2 regions of the Pseudoalteromonas rhizosphaerae genome follow, and region 2 is predicted to be linked to the other one. Evidence: predicted binding sites of a transcription regulator. Region 2 holds the regulator's gene; the other holds the start of a gene.
What was found. Region 2 encodes MetJ, which represses methionine synthesis genes. Its sites were predicted from a motif close to TAGACGTCTAGACGTCTA; they were not measured.
Positions count from the first base shown of each region.

Region 1: a site for MetJ is predicted at 2,311-2,328, ahead of PVK79_RS19690 (methylenetetrahydrofolate reductase). Genes of this name have one in related genera too.

Region 1 covers NZ_CP118496.1:4,565,207-4,570,744, reverse strand. Annotated here, with positions in the region: gene PVK79_RS19695 (DEAD/DEAH box helicase) at 1-1,197, shown strand, start outside; gene PVK79_RS19690 (methylenetetrahydrofolate reductase) at 1,310-2,266, opposite strand; gene PVK79_RS19685 (M16 family metallopeptidase) at 2,514-5,399, shown strand.
Region 2 covers NZ_CP118496.1:713,092-718,629, forward strand. Annotated here, with positions in the region: gene PVK79_RS03190 (malic enzyme-like NAD(P)-binding protein) at 143-1,384, shown strand; gene metJ (met regulon transcriptional regulator MetJ) at 1,494-1,814, opposite strand; gene metB (cystathionine gamma-synthase) at 2,050-3,312, shown strand; gene metL (bifunctional aspartate kinase/homoserine dehydrogenase II) at 3,319-5,538, shown strand, end outside.

The DNA of each region.
Region 1 (5,538 bases), 1.5 Mb from region 2:
GCACTTGAACAAAATGAATATCATACCCCTACGGCGATACAGCTAAAAACTATTCCGCTGATTTTAGCTGGTCATGATGTTATGGGGAGTGCACAAACAGGAACAGGTAAAACAGCTGCTTTTGTATTACCTCTGTTACATAAATTACTTAATACACCAAGTAAAGATGAGCCGGGTACTGCTAGAGTACTTATTTTGACACCAACTCGAGAGCTTGCTCAGCAAGTCTTCGCTAGCTTTGAGAAATACGCGCAAGGTACTGATATTAAAGGTGCACTCGCTTATGGTGGTGCCAGTATTGGCCCGCAAATTAAAGCCATGAAAGATGCACAAGTTGTAGTGGCAACGCCAGGGCGATTACTTGATCATATAATCAAAGGCAGCATTAAGCTATCAAGTGTTGATTCACTGGTGTTTGATGAAGCCGATCGCATGCTTGATATGGGCTTTATTGACGAAATTAAACGTATATTGCGCCATGTTCCCAGTGATCGTCAGACCTTACTATTTTCAGCGACCTTTGACGATAGTGTATTTGAGCTCAGTAAAAAGTTATTAAAAGATCCAAAACTTGTTGAAGTCAATAAACGTAATTCTGCGGCTGTAGAAGTTGAGCAAATCATTTACGCGGTTGATGAAGACCGTAAACGTGAGCTTGTCTCGCACATGATTGGCATGAAAAACTGGCGCCAAGTACTGATCTTTACTCGCACAAAGCAAATGGCCGATCAACTCGCCAAAGAAATGTGGAAAGATGGCTTAAAAACACAGTCAATTCATGGTGATAAATCTCAAGGTGCACGTGATAGAGCACTGCAAGATTTTAAAGAAGGTACCACTCGTGTGCTAGTGGCAACCGATGTTGCAGCTCGAGGTCTAGACATAGTCTCGTTAAAGTATGTGATTAATTTTGAATTACCTTATATAGCTGAAGATTATGTCCACCGTATTGGCCGCACAGGGCGCGCTGGCGAGCAAGGCTTAGCGATGTCATTAGTCAGCCTTGACGAGCAGTGGTTACTTGAAGAAATTGAAGTGTTGCTTGATACTCGTCTAACGCCGCAGTGGTTAGCTGGCTATGAACCTGATCCAAATAAAAAGCCAAAAGACAACCGTAAAAACACCAATAAATCACGTAAAGAGCGCGACAAAAAACGTATTACAGGGCAAAAAACACCAAACAGAAGACGCAAATAATCGTTCTCAGTCGTGACTTATTAATTCATTGCATAATATAGTATTTATTATCAAGCTCAAAATAAGCAAACGGATATGCTTACTTTGAGTGATAAATTATAAAAACGGATACTTACGCAATTTGTTTTTCAGCTAAGTTTAATTCCATCGTCGCTTTTAATAAGCGGTAAAGATTAATAGATGCATCAATTTCTTCTTTACGGTTGGTTAAACTTTCAATATTTAACCCCAGTGGCACGTCTAAATGCGCGCAACTTCTTAGTATTAAATCTAAGTTTTCACGGCAAATACGTACAGATTCACTCAGTGGGTTTTGCGAATCAAGCATCCGCCATTTAGTTGCATCAGGTACGGAAATTCCTAACCATTGCATAAACTCTAAGGTTTTTTCACTGCCGCAGGGCGTAAAGGTTAGAATAATACGTTTAGGTTCGATACCTTGAGCTTTACAGCTGCGCGCATAACTGGTGATCAAATCCACGGTTGCTTGCGCGTTATACACAGCTTGTGAGATAAAAAATTTACAGCCTTGCGTGGTTTTTTCAAGTAAGCGTTCATGTTCATTACGTTTACTTGCGTGGCGCTCGGCAATGGTAACGCCTCCTAAAAAGAAGTCTTGAGGCTGTTCGCTTAAGACTTTATAAGCATCAGGCAGGCTTAATTTAATATCCCCGTCAGATGATGGACTACCGACTAATACTAGGTTTTTTAAATTAAACTGGTTTTTAGTTTCGCTTAACCACTGTTTAAATTCGGCCACACCGCGCTGTGCAACACTTTTATAAGTGATCACTTCTTGATGCGATAAATTACGTAGTAAGTTACTGTATTCTCGAGGATCTACTGTTTGCTTGAACGGAAAAGGGCGAGGCATCTCAGTGCGACTACTTTCATCTTGAATGTCATAAATAATCACGCCATCGTATTCAATTTCATGCAAACGAGCTAAGAGCTTTTGTGCGATAATTTCAAGCTGCGCTTTATCAGTACCAATACGTGGTGGGGTGGTACCAATTAAGTACACACCCTGATTGGTGTCTTCAATTTTCTCTTGTAGTGATAAAGCCATAATCCTCATTCCAGCTAAGTTAGTGTCTATGGTAAATAATATAGCAGCCATTTAGACGTCTAGATAGATTTTTTTAGTGAAACTTTTTCAACGAAGGTGAGTTTTATTCATGTTGCTCTGAATGAAGAGTTCTCTGATACACAACTGTTTACATAATTTATTACCTCAGGGGTCTTATATTGACTTGCTTTGTTGCATAATCGGATGACTAAAAACAAGAAATTTATTCAACTAACAAGGGATAGCAATGAAATTTAAATTATTAGCAACGAGCCTTGCGGTAACGCTTGCACTGGGCGGCTGTGCAAATAACAGCGGCTCAAACATGGTCAAAGAGGTTGAGATTGAACAGTCAACGGTTGCCAGTAGTAATGATCGGGTGTTCTCACAAGATTATTTATTAGAAGAGCTTGATAATGGTTTACGCGTTATGGTGGTGAAAACTGATTACCCTGATGTGGTATCACTACAAATTCCAGTGTCTGTCGGTTCTCGTAATGAAGTCGAAGCAGGTAAAACCGGTTTTGCACACTTTTTTGAACACATGATGTTTAAAGGCTCTGAAAAATATCCGCAAGATGTGTATTCTGATATTCTAAAAAATTCTGGGGTTGATAATCGCGCTTATACAACCAATGATTACACTAACTATCACTTAAACTTTTCAAAGCAACATCTTGATAAAGTACTTGAAATTGAAGCGGATATTTTTCAAAACCTGACTTATTCAGAAGAGCAATTTCGTACTGAAGCATTAACAGTTAAAGGCGAGTACCTTAAAAATAATGCCAGCCCGGTTCGTAAGTTACTTTCTGCAGTACGTAATGAAGCATTCGAAAAACATACTTATAAACATACCACCATGGGCTTTTTTGAAGATATTGAAGCCATGCCGGATCAAATGGCATACGGTAAAGAGTTTTTTGCTAAGTTTTATAAACCTGAATATGTGTCATTAGTGATTGTAGGCGATGTTGATCCAGCTGAAACTATGGCTATGGTTAAAAAACACTGGGGCCAATGGCAAAAAGGCGATTTCGTTGCTGATATTCCAACCGAACCAAAACAGCAAGCGGCGAAATATATACATGAGCAAAACGAAGGCTTACCAGGGCATTGGTTATTAGTATCTTATAAAGGCACAGCCTGGCAGCCAAAACAAAAAGACAGAGCCGCGCTTGATTTACTGTCACAGCTTTATTTTTCAACCAACTCAGAGCTTTACCAAGAGTTAGTGGTTGATAAACAAATTGCTAGCCAAATGTTTAGCTATAATCCTGATACCAAAGATCCCGGCTTATTACATGTTTTTGTGAAAGTTGAAAATGAGGCCGATTTAGCGGTTGCTCGTGATGCAATTAATAGCACCTACGCAAAAGCTCGCACTGAGTTGGTTGATAGCCAAAAGCTAGCTGATTTAAAATCCAATCTTAAATACAGCTTTATTAACGGCCTAGACTCATCACAAGCTATAGGTTCAACCCTTGCCAGTTATATGCATTTTGAGCGCGATCCAGAAGTCGTCAATCAGTTATATGCAACGGCAGATAGCATCACCGCGCAAGATATTAAAGACATTGCTAATAAGTATTTTGTAGACAGTGGTCGTACTACTGTGACTATGTCTGCACTGGATAAAGTGGCTGGCTTTGAACAAGAAGTGGACTTAAACACTCTCGTTGCTAGCAAGCAAACTGTGCAACAGCGTCATTTTAAAGTGCTAGATAAAACCAATAGTTCGCCATTGATTGATATTAACTGGTTATTCCATACCGGTGCTGCGGCTGATCCTAAAGGTCAAAAAGGCGTAGCTGCACTCACTGCGGCCATGCTTGCTCAAGGTGGTTCACAGGCGAAGAGCTACAACGACATTAAACAGGCACTTTATCCATTGGCAGGTAGCTTTGGTTATCAGATAGATAAAGAAATGATTTCGCTACAAGGGCGTGTCCATAAAGATAACGCTGCACAATGGTATGCACTGGTTAGTGAGCAGTTACTAAATCCTGGCTTTAGAGAAGATGACTTTAAACGCCTTAAGAAAGAGCTCATCGACGGTATAAAATCTGGCCTAAAAGCCTCAAATGACGAAGAGCTAGGTAAAGAAGTGCTTTATCATAAGCTGTATCAAGGTCACCCATATGAGAGCTATAACTACGGTGATCTATCTGATTTAGAAGCATTAACACTTGATGACGTGAAAGCGTTTTATGCGAAAGAATTTACTCAAGCTAAACTGACTGTCGGTTTAATTGGCGCAGTACCTGAATCACTTAAAGCAACCATGTTTAGCGATTTAAGTGCTTTGCCTAAAGGTCAGCAAAGTCGTTTATCGATTCCTGATGCACCAGCGCTAAAAGGTCATCACGCTACAATTGTAGAAAAATCAGCGCAATCGACTGCGGTATCGTTTGGCTTCCCAATTGATACCATTCGTAGTAGTGAAGACTGGACGGCACTGTGGTTAGTTCGCTCATACTTTGGCGAGCACCGCAGTTCAAACTCATATCTTTATGAGCGCATTCGTCAAACCCGCGGTATGAACTACGGCGATTACGCGTATATTGAGTATTTCCCACGAGGTATGTTCCAGACTAAGCCTGATGCAAACTTAGGCCGCTCTGAGCAAATATTTCAAGTATGGCTTCGCCCGCTGCGCTCGAACAATGACGCTCATTTTGCAACGCGTACCGCTTTATTTGAACTTGATAAGCTAATCAAAAATGGCATGACAGAAAAAGACTTTGACGCAACGCGTAACTTCTTAATTAACTTTGTGCCGCAAATGGTAGCAAGCCAAAACCGTCAATTAGGGTATGCGCTAGATAGTGAGTTTTACAACACCGATACTTTCGTAAAATATGTAACGAGCAAGCTTGAAAAACTGACAGTAGCTGATGTAAATCGTGTCATAAAAGAGAACTTACAAACGGATGATATTCAGTATGTGTTTATCACCGGCGACGGAAAAGATATGCAAAAGCGCCTAGCGTCAGAGCAAACATCCCCTATGGTATATAATGCAGAGAAACCAGCTGAATTAGTTGCTGAGGATAAAGTAATCGCTAATTACAAACTGGCAATACCAGCGAAAAATATTGAAGTACTTGCTGTAGATAAGGTGTTTGAATAACGAGCATTTAAATAACTAAGAAGCTTAATTTAGATGCCCCAAATTTGGGGCATTTTTATAACATTGCGCCAATTTTTACACCTAATCCAAAAAGTATAATTGCACTGACGATAAGCACTAAGGTGATGTGTCCTCGCGA
Region 2 (5,538 bases):
ATAGCATATAACAGGATAGACCTGATATTGCTTGAATTTAATTATAATATAGGTATCGTTCCCTATAAGATATAAGATATAAGATATAAGAACTGCTTACTCTCACTTTCAACTTAACTTACTTGCAGGATAAAATCGCGTTATGTCAGACTTTCGTGAACAAGCTTTACATTACCATTCGCACCCCGTTCCAGGAAAAATTAGCGTTGAGCTTACAAAGCCAGCTGAAACCGTACAGGATCTTGCACTCGCATACAGCCCCGGTGTTGCAGAACCGGTACGTGAAATAGCTGCTGATCCCGCTAATGCCTACAAATACACCGGTAAAGGCAATATGGTTGCGGTTATTACTAACGGCACCGCTATTTTAGGTTTAGGTAACTTAGGTCCATTGGCTTCAAAACCGGTTATGGAAGGTAAAGCGTTATTATTTAAACGCTTTGCGGGTCTAGATTCGATAGATATTGAGGTGAAACACAATACCACCGAAGATTTCATCAATACAGTTGCTAACATAGCTGATACGTTTGGCGGTATTAACTTAGAAGACATTAAAGCGCCAGAGTGTTTTGAAATAGAAAAAGCATTGATCGAGCGTTGTAGCATTCCAGTGTTCCACGACGATCAACACGGTACCGCGATTGTAACGGCTGCTGGTATGATCAACGCACTTGAAGTACAAGGCAAAGAAATTGAAGATGCGATTATCGTTTGTTTAGGAGCCGGTGCCGCAGCGGTTGCTTGTATGGAGCTACTGATCAAGTGTGGCGCATTGCGTGAACATATTTACATGTTAGATCGTAAAGGCGTTATTCATACTCGTCGTGATGATTTAAACGAGTACAAACAGTTATTCGCTAACAATACAGATAAGCGCACACTGCAAGATGTTATTGCTGATGCCGATGTATTTGTTGGTGTATCTGGCCCGAATTTACTTTCTCCTGACGATCTTAAGCTAATGGCTGATCGACCTGTAGTGTTTGCCTGTTCAAACCCAGATCCAGAAATCTCACCAGTGCTTGCTCATGGTGCTCGCGATGATTTAATCATGGCAACGGGTCGTTCAGATTATCCAAACCAAGTTAACAACGTGCTGTGTTTCCCATTTATTTTCCGTGGTGCGCTAGATGTGCGTGCAAGCAAAATTAATGATGAAATGAAAATTGCTGCGGTTGACGCTATTCGTAGCATTGCTAAAGAACCAGTACCAGCGGAAGTATTAAAAGCGGCGGGTGTTGAGACACTTGAATTTGGTGCGCAGTATATTATTCCAAAACCGATGGATCCGCGTTTATTACCGCGCATTGCCAAAGCAGTAGCGCAAGCGGCAATTGATTCTGGTGTTGCACAAATTGATATGCCGGAAAACTACATGGAGTAGCTGCTTAGCTGCAATTGGTAATGGCACAATAATAAAAACCTCAGTAACTTACGTTACTGAGGTTTTTTTGTAGCCAATTCCTGAAGCAGGAATATATACAAATGATAACTTAATCTTCGTTGAGTACAGGTACTTCGAGACCCATTTCAAGCATGATTTTTTTCACTTCTTCAGGCACTTTCTCTGGATTATCTTTACGTAAATCTTCATCGTTTGGCAGTGGTTGGCCAGTAAATGCGTGTAAAAATGCTTCACAAAGTAATTCGCTATTTGTTGCATGGCGAAGATTATTAATTTGACGACGAGTACGCTCATCAGTCAAAACTTTTAATACATTTAGCGGGATCGAAACGGTGATCTTTTTAACTTGTTCTGATTTTTTCCCGTGTTCTGCGTATGGGTGAATATATTCACCATTCCATTTAGCCATAGGATGTATCGTTGCCTCAGGTTGTTAATTGTTTGCGCGACCTTTTGCAGCGCAAAGATGGCGAAATTCTATCGTGTTAAAAAAGATAGTCAAATACTTGTTTTTTAGCCATCTAGCGGCTTAAATGTTTTTACTTCTAATCTTGCGGCTAAAACCGCATAAATGCTTTGACTTATTAAATTTGATCCTCTAACCTTTTAGACGTCTAAACATCCATTTAATTGTAGGTGACGGTATGAGTCAAAAGAATAAAGCAACCATTGCAGTACGCAATGGTATTGATGCAGATAAACATCACGGCGCGGTTGTGCCTCCCATTCATTTATCGACCACCTACTCATTTGCTGATTTTGATAAAAAGCGCCAATATGATTATGGCCGTAGCGGCAACCCAAACCGTGATTTACTCGCTGAAACGCTCGCTAAGCTTGAAGGTGGCGCTAAGGGGATTATCACTGCAACGGGCATGGCTGCGGTGCATTTAGCTACTCAGCTGCTAAACAGTGACGATACCTTAGTGATCCCACATGATTGCTATGGCGGTAGTTACCGCTTATTCACCTCACTTGAAAAGCGTGGCTTATTAAAGTTAGTGGTTTTAGATTTAACTAAATCTGAAAATCATCAAAAAATTCTTGAGATAAAACCAAAGCTAATTTGGATTGAAACACCGAGTAATCCTATCTTACGGTTAACCGATATTAAAGCGATCACCACGATTGCTAAGCAGTGCGGTGCGTTGGTTGGTGCCGATAACACATTTTTATCACCTGCTTTGCAAAACCCAATTGAGTTTGGTGTTGATATTGTGGTGCATTCGACCACTAAATATATTAACGGTCACTCAGATGTTGTTGGTGGTGCGGTGATCGCCGCTACCCAAGAGTTGGGTGATGAGCTTGCTTGGTGGGCTAATAACATTGGCATTACCGGTGCCCCGTTTGATAGCTACTTAACGTTACGTGGTTTACGTACTTTGAATGTTCGTTTACGTCAGCATCAAGAAAATGCCTTTATTATTGCCCAATATCTAGAAAACTCCCCTTATGTAAGCCAAGTATATTACCCTGGATTAGTATCTCATCCACAGCATGAACTCGCTAAACAGCAGCAACGTGGTTTTGGTGGCATGGTAAGCTTTGATATCAAAGGTGATATTAATGATGCTGCAGAATTTTTGACCAGCTTAGAAGAATTTAGCTTAGCTGAGTCATTAGGTGGGGTTGAGAGTTTGATTTGTCACCCTGCAACTATGACCCACGCAGGTATGGAGGCAACTGCTCGTCTTGCTGCGGGAGTAGGTGATACCCTGATCCGTATTTCGGTGGGCATTGAAGATGTAAAAGATTTAATCGCTGACTTAGATCGTGTATTCAATAAAGTGAAACCAGGTCAAGCTCAGCACGGCGCAAAAGTAATCGCTTCCTCTGTTCAACAACAAGATGATGAGCAATCAAGCTCATTTAAACTGACTCCTGCACATACGGCTTTGTGGTAATAAAAAATGGTAAATATAGTTCATAAATTTGGTGGTTCTAGCTTAAGCTCAGCCGAGCGATATCAGGCTGTTGCTAATATTATTTTAGCGCATACTGAAGCGGGTGACTGTGTGGTGGTTTCTGCTGCCGGTAAAACCACCAATACGTTAGTAAAGTTATGGCAAAGCTACCAACAAAGTGATCAACAAGCAGTAAGTGATATTTTACTGCAGCTTGATAACCATCAACGTACGTTGATTGAGCAATTGTTAAGCCCTACGGCGCGACATGCAGCATTAAACATACTTGAGCAAGAGTTGGCCTTAATAGCGCAACAAACACAGCAGCACAGCTTACAGGAAGCTGCATTACTTGCTCATGGTGAAGTATGGTCGGCACGATTGTTAGCAACTTATTTGCAGCAGCTAGGCCTTGCTGCGAAAGATGTTGATGCGCGCCAGTTATTTACTTTAAATGATGGGCAGTTATTACATCAAAAAAATCAACAAGCGTGTGCTGAGTTAATCTCGGCACATTGTATTAATGTGGTTACTGGCTTTATTGCCGCCGATTGCCAAGCGAATACGGTAACGCTAGGGCGTAATGGCAGTGACTACAGTGCTACTTTGTTAAGCAGTTATTGCCACGCTAACCAAGTGTCTATTTGGACTGATACCCAAGGGGTATTTAGCACTGATCCGCGTAAAGTTAAAAAAGCCATAAAGTATTCAAAAGTATGCCGCGGTCAAGCTAATTTGCTTGCTCGTTTAGGCAATCCTGTATTACACGCTAAAACCTTATCACCATTAAAAAATACTGATATCAAATTAGTGGTTCGTAGCAGCTATGATACAGAAGCCAGTGCGACAGAAATTGTCAAAGAAGGCTACAGCAAGGCGAAGCGTTTTATTACTACCTTAGAAAATATTGATTTATTGCGTATTGATCAGTTACGCGGCGGTGAAATTGGTGAATTAAGCCAGCTAATTCAGCATAGTTTGCATCACTTTGTGCAAAATGGTGATACTTACTTATTAGTGCCTGCTGATGCAACTCATCAAGTGGTCAGTCACTTACAAGGGCGTGCCAATATTATTGAGTCTAACTTACATGGCTGCGCTGTTGTCGCGCCAAGTAATGATGTGGCGCAATTATTTGAACAAGCAACGCAAGTGCTTAGTGAGCAAAGTTTAGTGCCGCGCTTTAGCCATCAAGACGCAGACTACATATTACTACTAACGGATCAATCTATTGATAGTGATGTATTGACCTTATTGCATGATAAGTTGATTAACAAAGGCCAAGAGCTTGCCATTATTGTTGCTGGCCTTGGTAATGTTGGTGAAGTATTTATTGAGCAACTAAGTCAGCAGCTTAATCGTTTGCAGCAACACTTCAGCGTTAAGCTGGTTGGTTTATTACGCTCGCGCTCTATGTTGTTCAGCCCAAGTGGTATCGTGCTTGAGCAATGGCTGTCACAGTGGCAAAACGAAGCAATAGATTACCAAGAAGCTGATTTACTGACACGTATCAGCGAACTCGATTACGAACATAAAGTGCTGATTGATATTACTGCTAGTGAAGCGTTTAGTAAGCTATACCCGGCGTTTGTGAACTTAGATTGCCATTTGATCAGCGCTAACAAATACGCGGGTACAGCCAATAATGATTGGTATCAAAGCTTGCGCCGCAATTTAGCCGAGCGTAACTTACTGTGGCGTTATAACACCAGTGTTGGTGCGGGTTTGCCAATTAATTTTGCGCTTGCTGATTTACAGAACAGTGGCGACAGCATTACCCACATTGAAGGGGTGTTCTCGGGTACTTTATCTTGGTTGTGCAGTAGTTATGACGGCAGTGTGGCGTTTTCAGAGCTCGTATTACAAGCGCAAAAAATGGGCTACACCGAGCCTGATCCCCGTGAAGATTTATCAGGGCGTGATATGCAGCGTAAACTGCTTATTTTAGCCCGTGAATTAGGATTAACGTTAGAGCTGGACGAGATTGGTTTAACACCGTTAATGCCTGAGCAATTAGCGCAAGGTGATTGGCAATCTTTTCTTGATAACAAGCAGTTGCTTGATGACTTTATTGCTGAAAAAGCCGCTGATGCCGCTAAAGATAATAAAGTACTGCGTTATACCGGTGCGTTAACAATTGCTGATGGCAAAGTAACCGCTAAAGTCGGTTTAGCTTATGCAACACAGGGTGATGCCTTAGCTAACTTAACTCCAGGTGATAATATT